DNA from 3 places in the Phyllobacterium sp. P30BS-XVII genome. Region 2 is predicted to be linked to each of the others. Evidence: riboswitches for the same ligand, from Rfam matches in the RefSeq annotation. Region 2 holds a riboswitch; each other region holds the start of a gene.
What was found. Region 2 has a riboswitch for cobalamin ahead of cobU (bifunctional adenosylcobinamide kinase/adenosylcobinamide-phosphate guanylyltransferase). Riboswitches for the same ligand answer to the same signal wherever they lie in the genome.
Positions count from the first base shown of each region.

Region 1: it holds a riboswitch for cobalamin, as region 2 does, so the genes downstream of both, FHW17_RS14090 (ribonucleoside-diphosphate reductase subunit alpha) here and cobU (bifunctional adenosylcobinamide kinase/adenosylcobinamide-phosphate guanylyltransferase) in region 2, are expected to answer to the same signal.
Region 3: it holds a riboswitch for cobalamin, as region 2 does, so the genes downstream of both, metE (5-methyltetrahydropteroyltriglutamate--homocysteine S-methyltransferase) here and cobU (bifunctional adenosylcobinamide kinase/adenosylcobinamide-phosphate guanylyltransferase) in region 2, are expected to answer to the same signal.

Region 1 is NZ_JACGXO010000004.1:396,705-400,947, forward strand. Features, by position in the region: gene FHW17_RS14075 (hemin ABC transporter substrate-binding protein) at 1-199, shown strand, start outside; gene FHW17_RS14080 (iron ABC transporter permease) at 196-1,317, shown strand; gene FHW17_RS14085 (heme ABC transporter ATP-binding protein) at 1,320-2,111, shown strand; cobalamin riboswitch at 2,162-2,389, shown strand; gene FHW17_RS14090 (ribonucleoside-diphosphate reductase subunit alpha) at 2,493-4,243, shown strand, end outside.
Region 2 is NZ_JACGXO010000002.1:612,272-616,514, forward strand. Features, by position in the region: gene FHW17_RS08840 (isobutyryl-CoA dehydrogenase) at 1-679, opposite strand, end outside; gene FHW17_RS08845 (cobyric acid synthase) at 810-2,273, shown strand; cobalamin riboswitch at 2,682-2,916, shown strand; gene cobU (bifunctional adenosylcobinamide kinase/adenosylcobinamide-phosphate guanylyltransferase) at 3,072-3,596, shown strand; gene cobW (cobalamin biosynthesis protein CobW) at 3,601-4,243, shown strand, end outside.
Region 3 is NZ_JACGXO010000002.1:286,811-291,053, forward strand. Features, by position in the region: gene metE (5-methyltetrahydropteroyltriglutamate--homocysteine S-methyltransferase) at 1-2,092, opposite strand, end outside; cobalamin riboswitch at 2,197-2,416, opposite strand; gene FHW17_RS07345 (MFS transporter) at 2,477-3,781, opposite strand; gene FHW17_RS07350 (TetR/AcrR family transcriptional regulator) at 3,899-4,243, shown strand, end outside.

The sequences.
Region 1 (4,243 bases), on a different contig from region 2:
GGTCATGGACCGCGGCGGCGATCACTCATCAGACAATGCCGACCTTCTTGCCAATGCGGCAATATCAGCCACACCGGCTGGCAAGGACAAGAAGATCATTCGTATGGGCGGTCAATATCTGCTGGGTTTTGGCCCGCGTGCGCCCAAGGCGATCCATGAACTGGCAGAAGCTATATACGGCAACGAACTAAGCCAATGAGCGAGGCAATCTTGAGAAAACCTGCCGTCCTTGCCTCCGCGCAGGGCGGCAAAAAACTGCGTCCTGATGGTGACAGATCCGCGCTTGCGCGTGCAGTGATTGCCTGTCTTGGCGTGGTGCTCATCGCCACTATCATTTTTAGCCTCGCGTTCGGCGCCTCCGATGCGTCTGTTATCGCTGTCGTAAAGTCCCTGATTTCGGGCGCTGACGGCACGGAAAGCGCACTGTCTGTCAGAGATCGCATCATTATCTATGATATCCGGCTGCCGCGCGTCATTCTCGGCACATTGATTGGAGCTTCGCTTGCCGTGTCCGGTGCGGTCATGCAGGGCCTTTTTCGCAATCCACTGGCAGATCCCGGCATTGTTGGCGTATCGGCGGGTGCGGGTCTGGGTGCAGTCAGCGTGATCGTATTGGGCGGAACCATTTTTGCGCCTGTTGTCGCTTTATTTGGGCTTTATGCACTACCGCTTGCTGCTTTTTTCGGCGCCTTGGCCTTCACCCTTATTCTATACCGTGTGGCAACGCGGCGGGGACAAACATCCATCGCCACCATGCTGCTCGCGGGGATTGCGCTTGGTGCCATGGCCGCTGCCTATATCGGGGTTCTTGTTTATGTCGCCGATGACAAGCAGTTACGTGACCTGACATTCTGGAGCCTCGGCTCGCTTGCCGGTGCCAGCTGGATCAAGATACTTGCATCAGGGCCGTTGATTGCATTCGCACTTGTCATTTCACCTTTCCTCGCCCGCGGCCTCAATGGTCTGGCATTGGGAGAGGCATCAGCCAGCCATCTCGGCATTCCCGTCCAGCGGTTCAAACGCATTGCCATTGTCACGGTTGCAGCGGCAACAGGCGCATCGGTTGCCGTCAGCGGTGGTATCGGCTTTGTCGGCGTAGTTGTCCCGCATCTTCTGCGCCTCGTAATTGGTCCGGATCATCGTTACCTGTTGCCAGCGGCTGCGCTGCTTGGCGCAAGCCTGCTGCTGATTGCCGATGCTGTGAGCCGCACAATCGTTGCTCCATCAGAACTGCCCATCGGCATTGTCACTGCTGCCGTTGGTGCTCCCTTCTTCCTATGGATATTGCTGCGTCGTCGCGGCATTCTGGACCTATGACCATGATCCGCGTTTCCAATGTCTCCGTGTCACTTGGACGAAGCAAGATTGTCAAAGATGTATCCTTTGATGCTGGGGCAGGTGAGTTCACCGTCATCGTCGGCCCTAATGGTTCGGGGAAAACGACATTGATGCGTGCTCTCTCCGGTGATCTGCCGCATGAGGGCACAATCAGCATCAATGGCACCCTGATCACCCAGTTGAAACTCTGGCAGATGGCGGCCATGCGCGCGATCCTGCCGCAATCAACCTCGCTGTCTTTCCCGTTCACCGTGCGGGAAATCGTCAAGCTTGGAATGACCAGCGGCCGTTCCGGCGCGCCTCGTCATACCGTGGATACCCTGCCGGATGACGCGCTCGAACGGGTCGACCTTGCAGGCTTTGGCGGACGTTTTTATCAGGAACTCTCCGGCGGCGAACAACAGCGCGTGCAACTGGCGCGCGTTCTCTGCCAGGTCTGGCAACCGGTGCTTGATGGCCAGCCCCGCTTCCTCTTTCTGGATGAACCGGTTTCCAGCCTCGATATCAAACACCAGCTTATTATCATGCAGATTGCCCGTGATTTTGCTGATCGTGGTGGCGGCGTCATCGCGATCCTGCACGACCTCAATCTTACATCCATGTTTGCCGACCGTATTGTGGTTATGCACAGGGGCCATGCTGATTCTGTGGGTACACCTGAGCAAGTCTTGACGGATGACCGCATCTTGCGTGTTTATGAATGCGCGCTGAAAGTGGGTGGCCTGCCCGGCAAATCCGTACCATTTGTTTTGCCCCAATCCGCGATGCTCTGAGTTAGCGAAGATATCACCATCTACCTATTGACTGCGGATGGCGATTTGATACTAAATATAGATGTTATGGTTCTACCGAGTCGCAAGACCGGGAGCTAAGAGGGAAGCCGGTGAGGTGTCGTTGACATTGATGCCGGCGCTGCCCCCGCAACTGTAAACAGCGAGTTGTTGTCGATAATGCCACTGAAGCTGCGCCCTCAAGGTGCAATCGCTTCGGGAAGGCCGACACCAGCGCCGACCTGTGAGCCAGGAGACCTGCCATAACATGATGAACGTCCACGGGCGGGGTGTCCCGGTGTGTCGCTTGCAATGGTCAGTCCCTGACCTATTCCTTGCACGCGTGCGCTCGACCTTTGCCCCCAACATTTGGGGTATAAGCACATGTCTCTTTCTCTTGAAACCACCCGTACCGATGGTCAAGCACCTGTTCGCTCTGGCGACACACCATCATCCTCGACAGAACCCGGCTACCGCGTCATCCGCCGCAATGGTTCGGTAACACCGTTTGATCCCCTGAAAATCACTGTCGCCTTGACCAAGGCTTTCCTCGCCGTTGAAGGCAATGTCGCCGCTGGCTCGCGCCGTGTGCATGATGTGGTTGAAGGTCTGACCTCCGACATCGTGACAACATTGAAACGCCGCAGCAGCGAGGGCCGTCTGTTTCACATTGAGGATGTGCAGGATCAGGTTGAGCTTGCCCTTATGCGCAGCGAGAACCACAAGGTTGCACGCGCCTATGTTCTCTACCGGGAAGAGCGTACGCGGGAACGCGCCAAACTGGTTGAGCCCGTGGCTGAAACCGGCCCGTCACTCAATGTCACCCTGCTCGACGGCACCAAGGCTCCGCTCGATGACATCCGTCTCGCCCGTATCATCAATGAGGCTTGTGAAGGTCTGGAGGGGGTCAGCGCTACTCCCATTCTGAGCGAGACCCAGCGTAATCTTTATGACGGCATCACGCTCGATGAGCTGTCGCTTGCGCCTATTCTGGCAGCGCGCACGCTCGTTGAAACCGAGCCGAACTATTCCTTCGTTACCGCCCGTCTGCTGCTCGACAAGCTGCGCCGCGAAGCATTGAGTTTTGTTTTCGGCAGGTCTGAACAGGCAACCCAGCAAGAAATGGCGGAACGCTACGCAGATTATTTTCCGGCCTATGTAAAAGCTGGCATTGAAGCCGAACTGCTCGACCCGGAACTGGCTCGTTTCGATCTCAAAAAGATTGCCACTGCCTTGAAACCGGAACGCGACCTGCAATTCCAGTATCTCGGCTTGCAGACGCTTTATGATCGCTATCTCCAGCAGACACGCGGCATCCGGTTTGAGCTGCCGCAAGCGTTCCTGATGCGCGTTGCCATGGGACTTGCGTCGCGCGAGATCGACCGTGAAGCCCGCGCCATCGAATTCTACAATCTGTTGTCGTCGTTCGACTTCATGGCGTCCACGCCAACATTGTTTAACTCGGGCACGTTGCGCCCGCAGCTATCCTCCTGCTTCCTGACCACCGTTGCCGATGATCTCGACGGTATCTTCAAGGCGGTGAAGGATAATGCGCTGCTGGCGAAATATTCCGGCGGTCTTGGCAATGACTGGACGCCGGTACGCGGCCTTGGTGCCCACATCAAAGGCACCAACGGCGAAAGTCAGGGCGTGGTGCCATTCCTGAAAGTTGCCAATGACACGGCCATCGCGGTCAATCAGGGTGGCAAGCGCAAGGGCGCGGTCTGCGCCTATCTTGAAACATGGCACGTGGACATCGAGGAGTTTCTCGATCTGCGCAAGAACACCGGGGATGACCGCCGCCGTACCCATGACATGAACACGGCCAACTGGGTGCCTGATCTGTTCATGAGCCGTGTGGAAGCGGATAAACAATGGACCCTGTTCTCGCCCGATGAGACGCCTGATCTGCACGACCTCTATGGTGCAGAATTCAAATCCGCCTATGAGGCCTATGAAGCCAAGGCTGCGCGCGGTGAACTTCGTGTGTTCCGCACCGTCAGGGCATTGGACCTGTGGCGCCGTATCCTGACCATGCTGTTCGAAACAGGCCATCCATGGGTGACTTTCAAGGACCCTTGCAATATCCGCTCACCGCAGGGCCATGTCGGCGTGGTGCATTCCTCGAACCTGTG
Region 2 (4,243 bases):
GGTTTGCCACCGGCACGCGGCAATTGTCGAAAATCACCTGCCGGGTGGATTGGGCATTCCAGCCCATCTTGTACTCATTGGCACCGAAGGAAAGGCCGGGCGCATCTTTCGGGATGATCAGCGTCGAGATGCCCTTCGGGCCATCCTCGCCGGTGCGCACCATAGTGACATAAAGGTCCGTATCACCTGCGCCTGAAATGAACTGTTTTGCACCATTCAGCACATAATGATCGCCATCGCGCACCGCACGGGTTTTAAGCGCTGCGGCATCCGAGCCGGAATTGGGTTCGGTCAGGCAATAGCTTGCCAGCCACTCCATCGAGGTCAAATGCGGCACAAAGCGCTGGCGCTGTTCATCATTGCCGTAGAGATCGATCATCCATGTTGCCATGTTGTGGATCGATATGAAGGCGGAGAAGGCCGGGCAGGCGGCTGATAGCGCTTCAAAGATCAGCACTGCATCGAGCCGTTTGAGCCCCGAGCCGCCAAACTCTTCCTTCACATAGATGCCGCCCATGCCGAGCGGGCCGGTTTCCCTGATGACATCAGCTGGAAAATGCTTGTCACGGTCCCAGGCAAGCGCGTTGGGTGCAACGCGGTCCGCGGCAAAGGCGCGGGCCATGTCCTGAATTGCCAGCTGATCTTCATTGAGTTCGAACTGGCTGGACGCCGTATCCACGAGCGCATCCATGATAACCTCCCTGTATTCCTCTTAGCCGCAGTTTATCCCAAGCGTGGGGCCGCGCAACGACAGAGATGCGTTTTGACGGGGGCTAGGAAGAGAAAGACATATCCGCTACTCAAAGCCCATGACACACGCAATCATGTTGCAGGGAACAGGGTCAGATGTTGGGAAATCCGTCCTGGTGGCCGGACTTTGCCGGCTTGCGCGCAATCGCGGATTAAAAGTTCGGCCATTCAAACCGCAGAATATGTCGAATAATGCCGCTGTCAGCGATGATGGCGGCGAGATTGGCCGGGCGCAATGGTTGCAGGCCGTCGCCTGCGGCGTGCCCTCATCAGTGCATATGAATCCCGTGCTTTTGAAACCGCAGTCCGAGACCGGCAGCCAGATCATCGTGCAGGGCAAAGTCTGGGGACAGGCGAAGGGGCGCGATTACCAGAAATTCAAGGCGCAGCTGCTCGATGCTGTCATGGCGTCATGGGATATTGTGCGCGATGGCGCTGATCTTGTGATCGTCGAGGGGGCGGGTTCGCCAGCGGAAATCAACCTCAGGGCAGGGGATATCGCCAATATGGGCTTTGCCACCCGCGCCAACGTGCCTGTGCTGCTGGTCGGCGATATCGACCGGGGTGGGGTGATTGCCTCAATCGTCGGGACCCATGCGATCCTGCAACGGCAAGATCGGGATATGATCATCGGTTATCTCATCAACAAGTTTCGCGGTGATGTCTCGCTGTTTGATGACGGGTTGAAAGCCATCAGCCAATTTACCGGCTGGCCCTCTTTCGGCGTCGTGCCGTGGTTGAAAGATGCAGCACGGTTGCCGGCGGAAGATTCGGTTGTGCTGGAACGTCTGGCGAAGGGCGAGGGCCGGGCGCTCAAAATCGCGGTGCCGGTGCTTGATCGCATTGCCAATTTTGACGATCTCGATCCGCTGATGGCCGAGCCGCAGGTGGATGTGGTGATGGTGCGCAGTGGCGAGCGGCTGCCGTCCGATGCGGGGCTGGTGATTATTCCCGGTTCCAAATCCACAATCAGCGATTTGCTGCGGTTTCGCGAAAATGGCTGGGACAAGGATTTGGACCTGCACCGGCGTCGCGGCGGGCATATCATTGGCATATGCGGCGGTTTCCAGATGCTCGGCCGGACGGTGCGCGACCCTGATGGCATCGAGGGCAACGTGACGGAAACCCAAGGGCTCGGGCATCTCGAGATCGATACGGTGATGGAACCTGAAAAGACCGTGCGCAATGTCGAGGCACATTCACTGCAGTTCGATCTGCCGCTCAGCGGTTATGAAATTCATCTGGGCCGGACGACGGGCCCGGATTGTTCCAGCCCTGTTGCCCGTATCAATGGTGTGAATGATGGGGCGATATCGAAAGACGGCAAGGTGTTTGGGACCTATCTGCACGGGCTTTTCGGCGCGGATCGCTTTCGTGCGGCGCTGCTGGGGTCGATGGGTATTGCGGCTGACGAGTTTGATTACCGTGCGGGTGTGGATGCCGCGCTGGATAGTATCGCGGGGCAGCTGGAGGATTTGATTGATGTCGATGCGTTGCTTGCATGTGCTGCAGGCAGATATTGATGCTCACACCGCCGGTAGCCCGACAGGGCAGAGGGGCGAGACCCGTGGCTCGCCCGTCCTTCGGACCACCACAAGGGGGGAGATCACATTGGCATAAACGCCTTTGCACAACAGGCATGGTTCTCAGATTGTGCTAGGCGGCACTGTCAGCTGATCTCCCCCCTTGTGGGGGAGATGCCCGACAGGGCAGAGGGGGGTGAACGTTGATGGTGCGTGGTTCGTGGTTCGACAAGCTCACCATGAGGGAAATGGGTGGGTTGTAGGGAGCCAAGCTCCGCAACGTGGCAGAATAAAACTCCCTTGCATCATCCCTCTCCCTCATGGTGAGCTTGTCGAACCACGAACCCACCCTACCACTCTCTTACCAAACAGCACACATTCAATTGACATTTCTCGTGGGGGATGAATAACGTCCAGCCCATGATTGGTTCCCATATTGGTCGAAGGCCAAGGGATCAAAAGGGAATGCGACGGCCGTACCCTGAAGGGCGGTCCCACCGCAGCCGACCCCGCGACTGTAGAGCGGCGAGGATCAATGCAAAGCCTGACGCATATGCAGAGGGCAGCCACTGGGAAACCGGGAAGGCGGCATTCATTCTGTGACCCGCGAGCCAGGAGACCTGCCAGTCATAGAGCCTTTCCCAGGAAAGGCTTGGGGTAATCCTGCCCAAGAATCGAAGGGTAATGTCCCTTCAGGCCCAGCACGGAGGTTGTTATGGCTGCTCGTATGACGCATTTGCTTGTTTTCCCGCCCGCATTCCCTTTGATGGATGGATCGTTGCGGTTGCAATAGCGGCGATGCCTCAACTCAATTCAGGTGTGACTTTCATTCTCGGCGGTGCCCGCTCGGGCAAATCCAGCTTTGCCGAAGGCCTGATCAAGTCGTCGGGCCTTGACGCGATCTATGTCGCAACGGGCAGGGCGTGGGATGAGGAAATGTCTGTACGCATTGACCTGCATAAAAAGCAGCGCGGTTCACTATGGCGTACCATAGAAGAGCCGCTTGATCTGCTGGATACCCTGCAAGGGGTGGCTGGCGAGGGCAAGGCTGTTCTTGTCGACTGCCTGACGCTCTGGCTCACCAATCTGATGATGGATGAGCGCAATATTACCGCTGAGACGCGGCAGCTTGTCGAAGCGCTGCCGAAACTTCAAGGTTCGATTGTTCTGGTCTCGAACGAAGTGGGTCTCGGCATCGTTCCGGAGAACCGCATGGCGCGCGATTTTCGCGACCATGCCGGACGTCTCCATCAGGCCGTGGCGCAAGCTGCGGCAACAGTCTATTTCGTGGCAGCCGGACTGCCGCTCACAATGAAGGGATAGGAATATGCAGGGTCAAAAGATTCCAGCAACAGTCATCACCGGTTTTCTCGGTTCGGGCAAAACCACGATGATCCGCAATCTGCTTGAAAACGCCAATGGCAAGCGTATCGCGCTTATCATCAATGAGTTCGGCGATCTGGGCGTCGATGGCGGTCTGCTCAAGGGCTGCGGTATCGAAGCCTGCCGCGACGAGGATGTGATCGAGCTGAACAATGGCTGCATCTGCTGCACAGTGGCGGATGATTTCATTCCGACCATGACCAAGCTGCTTGATCGTCCTGATCGCCCCGATCATATTGTCATCGAGACATCGGGTCTCGCCCTTCCGCAGCCTCTGGTTGCAGCGTTCAACTGGCCTGAAATCAAGACGCAGGTAACGGTTGATGGTGTTGTTACCGTGATTGACGCCTCTGCCGTATCCGAAGGCCGTTTTGCCGATGATCATGACAAGGTTGATGCCCAGCGCATTCAGGATGAATCACTCGATCATGACAGCCCGCTCGAAGAACTGTTCGAAGACCAGATTCGCGCCGCCGACCTGATTGTGCTCAACAAGACAGACCTTATCAATGACAAGCAGCTTGATGGGGTGCGCGGCGATGTGCAGAGCCGCTCGTCCCGCTCGCTCAACATGGTTTCGGCAAGCT
Region 3 (4,243 bases), 330 kb from region 2:
GGTAATGGTAGGTCACGAAAGCATCGAGCAATTCCATTTTCGATCGCGATGTCTCGATGGAGATCACATCCGCATCCATGGCCGCGATGGAGTCGATAATATCGTTAAACTCCGAGTAGCACATATGGGTGTGAATCTGGGTCTCGTCGCGCACGCCCGAAGCGGAGAGGCGGAAGCACTCGATGGCCCAGTCGAGATAGGCAGCCCAATCAGCTCGGCGGATCGGCAGACCTTCGCGAATGGCTGGCTCATCGATCTGGATGATCTTGATTCCAGCTTTTTCCAGATCGCTCACCTCGTCACGCAGTGCCAGCCCGATCTGGCGGCAGACCTGATCACGCGAAAGATCATCGCGCACGAAAGACCATTGCATCATGGTTACGGGACCGGTCAGCATGCCCTTCATAGGCTTGTTTGTGAGGGACTGGGCAAAGGATGACCATTCAACGGTCATGGCTTTCGGGCGGCTGACATCGCCGAAAATGATCGGCGGGCGAACGTAACGCGAGCCATAGCTTTGCACCCAGCCATGTTTGGTGAAGGCAAAGCCCGAGAGCTGTTCGCCGAAATACTGCACCATGTCGTTGCGCTCAAACTCACCATGGACAAGCACATCAATGCCGATTTCCTCCTGCCAGCGAATGGAGGTTTCGGTTTCCTTGCGCAGCAGTGCGGCATAAGCATTGGCGGTCAGCGCACCCTTGCCATGTTCCGCCCGCGCTTTGCGTACTCCATCCGTCTGGGGAAAGGAGCCGATAGTGGTTGTCGGAAAGTCGGGCAAGCCAAGCGATTTCTGCTTTTCACGCCGGGCAGGATAGGGGCTCTGACGTTGTGCCTGCTCCGTTGTCACCGCTCGCAGACGCTGTTTTACCGCTTCGTCATGAATTTTGGTCGAGGTGTGGCGTGTTTCGATAGCACGGCTGGCGGCCGCCAGTTCGTCTCGCACGCTGTCTTTGCCCGTGTTGATTGCTTTGCCAAGGATCGACAATTCTTCAAGTTTCTGGGTGGCAAAGGCCAGCCAGCTTTTGAAATCAGGGTCGATATCCGTTTCGAGTTCGAGATCGACAGGGGTGTGCAGCAGCGAACAGGATGGTGCCAGAATGAGGTGATCTGTTCCGCGCTGGGTGATCACGGGTTCGATGCGCCGGAGGATGGCTTCAAGATCCGCACGCCAGACATTGCGGCCATCGATAACACCAAGCGACAGGACAAGACCAGCCGGAGCCTGAGCCACCACCCTGTTGAGTTGCTCGGGCGCACGGCAAAGATCAAGATGCAGGCCAGCAACAGGCAGCCCCAAAGCCAGATCGAGATTGTCACCGAGGGCGCCAAAATAGGGCGTCAGCAGCAGTTTCAGCCGGGGCAGGGCGCGGGCAAAGAACGCATAGGCCACGCGGAATGCGGTCTGTGTGCTTTCATCAAGATCAAGCACCAGCGCAGGTTCATCGATCTGCACCCATTGCGCCCCATTGGCGGAAAGGCGGCGCAGAATTTCCGTGTAAACGGGCAGGAGGCCCGGCAATAGTGACAGTGGATCGAGGCGGTCATCCTTGCTCTTGGCGAGTTTGAGGAAGGTGACAGGTCCAAGAATAACCGGACGTGTATCAAAGCCCTGCTCGCTGGCTTCGCGGTACTCATCAACGGGCTTGTTGGAACCAAGGGTGAATTCCTGACCGCGCGTCAGTTCAGGCACCATGAAATGATAATTGGTATCAAACCACTTGGTCATCTCCTGCGCCGCTACGCCGTGATGGGCGCAACCTTCGTGATCTTGCGAGCCCTGACTGCCCCGCGCCATGGCGAAGTAGGTTTCAGGGGCTGCAGGACCGCCCTTCCATTCATAGTTTTGCGGGATCGCGCCAACCATGACGCTGGTATCCAGCACATGGTCATAGAGTGAGAAATCATTGCTCGGTATGTGGTTGAGGCCATGGGCCTTCTGCAAAGCCCAGTTTTCCTGACGCAGGCCCACAGCGATATCCTGCAGAGTGACGATATGGGATTTGCCTGACCAGAAATTTTCCAGCGCGAATTTCAGCTCGCGCCGTTTGCCGATCCGAGGGAAACCCAGATTGCTTATGGTGATAGACATAGTTCTTTACCCCGATTGGTTGAGGGCAAAGGCCAGGCGCACGCATGCAGGAAATACGGGCATCGCAATGCCCGCTTGCAAGCGACACACCGGACACCCCGCCCGTGGACGTTATCTATCGAGGCAGGTCTCCTGGCTCACGGGTCAGTGCTCTTGTCAGGCCTTCCCGATCCATGTGCGGATCAGTGACACGAAATTGACAACAGCTCGCCGCTTACAGTTGCGGGGGCAGCTCCGGATTAGATCTCGGGAAGAGATCGCACCGTATTCCCTCTTAGCTCTGCGCCCCGGAAGGCGCAGAGAACCACGATGAAGGCATGGTAGGCGTGTGTCCGCAGACTGTCAATAACACATAAAGGTATCTTTATATGGTTACGTCATCATTTAATGGGCGACGGCTGGTTCACCGACAACGTCGCTCTTGCTGCTTTTCTTGATGGTCAGGGCGAGCAAGGCTGCGATGAAGCAGAGAATACCGGCGGTGAAGAATGCAGGCAGGTAGCTTGCATATTCCGTCCGGGCGAAACCGCCACCATAGGCAGCCGATGCGGCTCCAAGCTGATGGCCGGCAAAGACCCAGCCGAATACCATACCGGCCTTTTCGCGGCCAAAACGATCCGTTGCCAGTTTGACGGTTGGCGGTACGGTGGCGATCCAGTCCAATCCATAGAACATGGCGAACAGCGTGAGGCCGTAGATGGAGAAGTTGCTGTAGGGCAAAAAGAGCAGCGAGGCACCGCGCAGGCCGTAGTACCAGAACAGCAACCAGCGATTATCGACCCGGTCGGACAGCCAGCCGGAACCGATTGTGCCGAAGAAATCGAAGAAGCCCATCATGGCAAGCACGCTGGCCGCTGTCACTGCGGCGAGGCCGTAATCACCGCAAAGCGCGACGAAATGTGTCTGGATCAGGCCGTTGGTGCTCGCACCGCAGATATAGAACGTGGCGAACAGGACCCAGAACGTGCTGCTGCGGGAGATTTCTTTCAGTGTGACAAGCGGCATGATGATGAGTGAGAGAAGTCCGCCCGTTATCGGAGCAGTCTTCGTGACTTCTTTTTCGCCATAGGCTGGCAAGCCCACATCGGCTGGACGGTCGCGCATCAGCAGAAATACCGCAACAGCGGCAACGGCGAGCAGGGCGCAGACCATCATGGTGGCGGCACGCCAGCCGTAATTTTCACTGATGGACGCCATGAGTGGCATGAAGGCCAACTGGCCGGTCGCCGAGCTTGCGGTCAGCATGCCAAGCACCAATCCGCGCCGTTCCGTAAACCAGCGCGTGGCGACAGTTGCGCCGAGCACCATGGCGGTCAAGCCAGTACCGAAGCCGATCACAACGCCCCATAACAGGATAAGCTGCCAAATCTGCGTCATGCCCAGCGATAGAAACGAGCCACCGGCAATAAGCGCGAGCGCCACGCAGACAACCTTGCGCACACCGAAATAGTTCATGAAAGCGGCAGCGAACGGACCCATCAGGCCGAACAGCAGCAGACGAATGGAAAAGGCCGTCGCGATCTGTTCCGTGGTCCAGCCGAACTCTTTTTCCAGCGGTACGATGAGTACGCCGGGCGCGCCAACAGCTGCCGCGGTAACGAGCATGGTGAGAAAGGTGACGGCGACAACAACCCAACCATAATGGACATTGCGTCGGGCGAGGGTCGCGGCAAGTGGTGAAGAAATCATGTTCGTTTCCCCGATGGGCGATTATAGACAATTGATTTAAATGACGGTCATCATTATTGACTATTGATGACGACCATCATATAAATTGTCAATGCAGTTTTTTTGAAGGAATGTTTCATGCGTGTCAGCAGGGATCAGGCAGCTCAGAATCGCGCCCGTATTGTACAGATCGCCGGGCAGCAGTTTCGGGAGAAGGGCTTTGATGGAATCGGCGTTGCCGATGTCATGAAAAGCGCCGGGCTTACGCATGGTGGCTTCTATGGCCATTTTGATTCAAAGGATGATCTGATTGCGGAGGCCTGCGAAGCGGCCATGGCGCTGTCAGTCCGCAAATGGATGAGCCTTTCCGAGGGCGCTCCGGATAATGCGCTTGCTGCAATCGCCAAGTCCTATTTGACCGGAGATGCGCATGGCGAGGGCAAAATGAGCAGTTGCATGATGGCGGCTCTCGCGCCGGATATT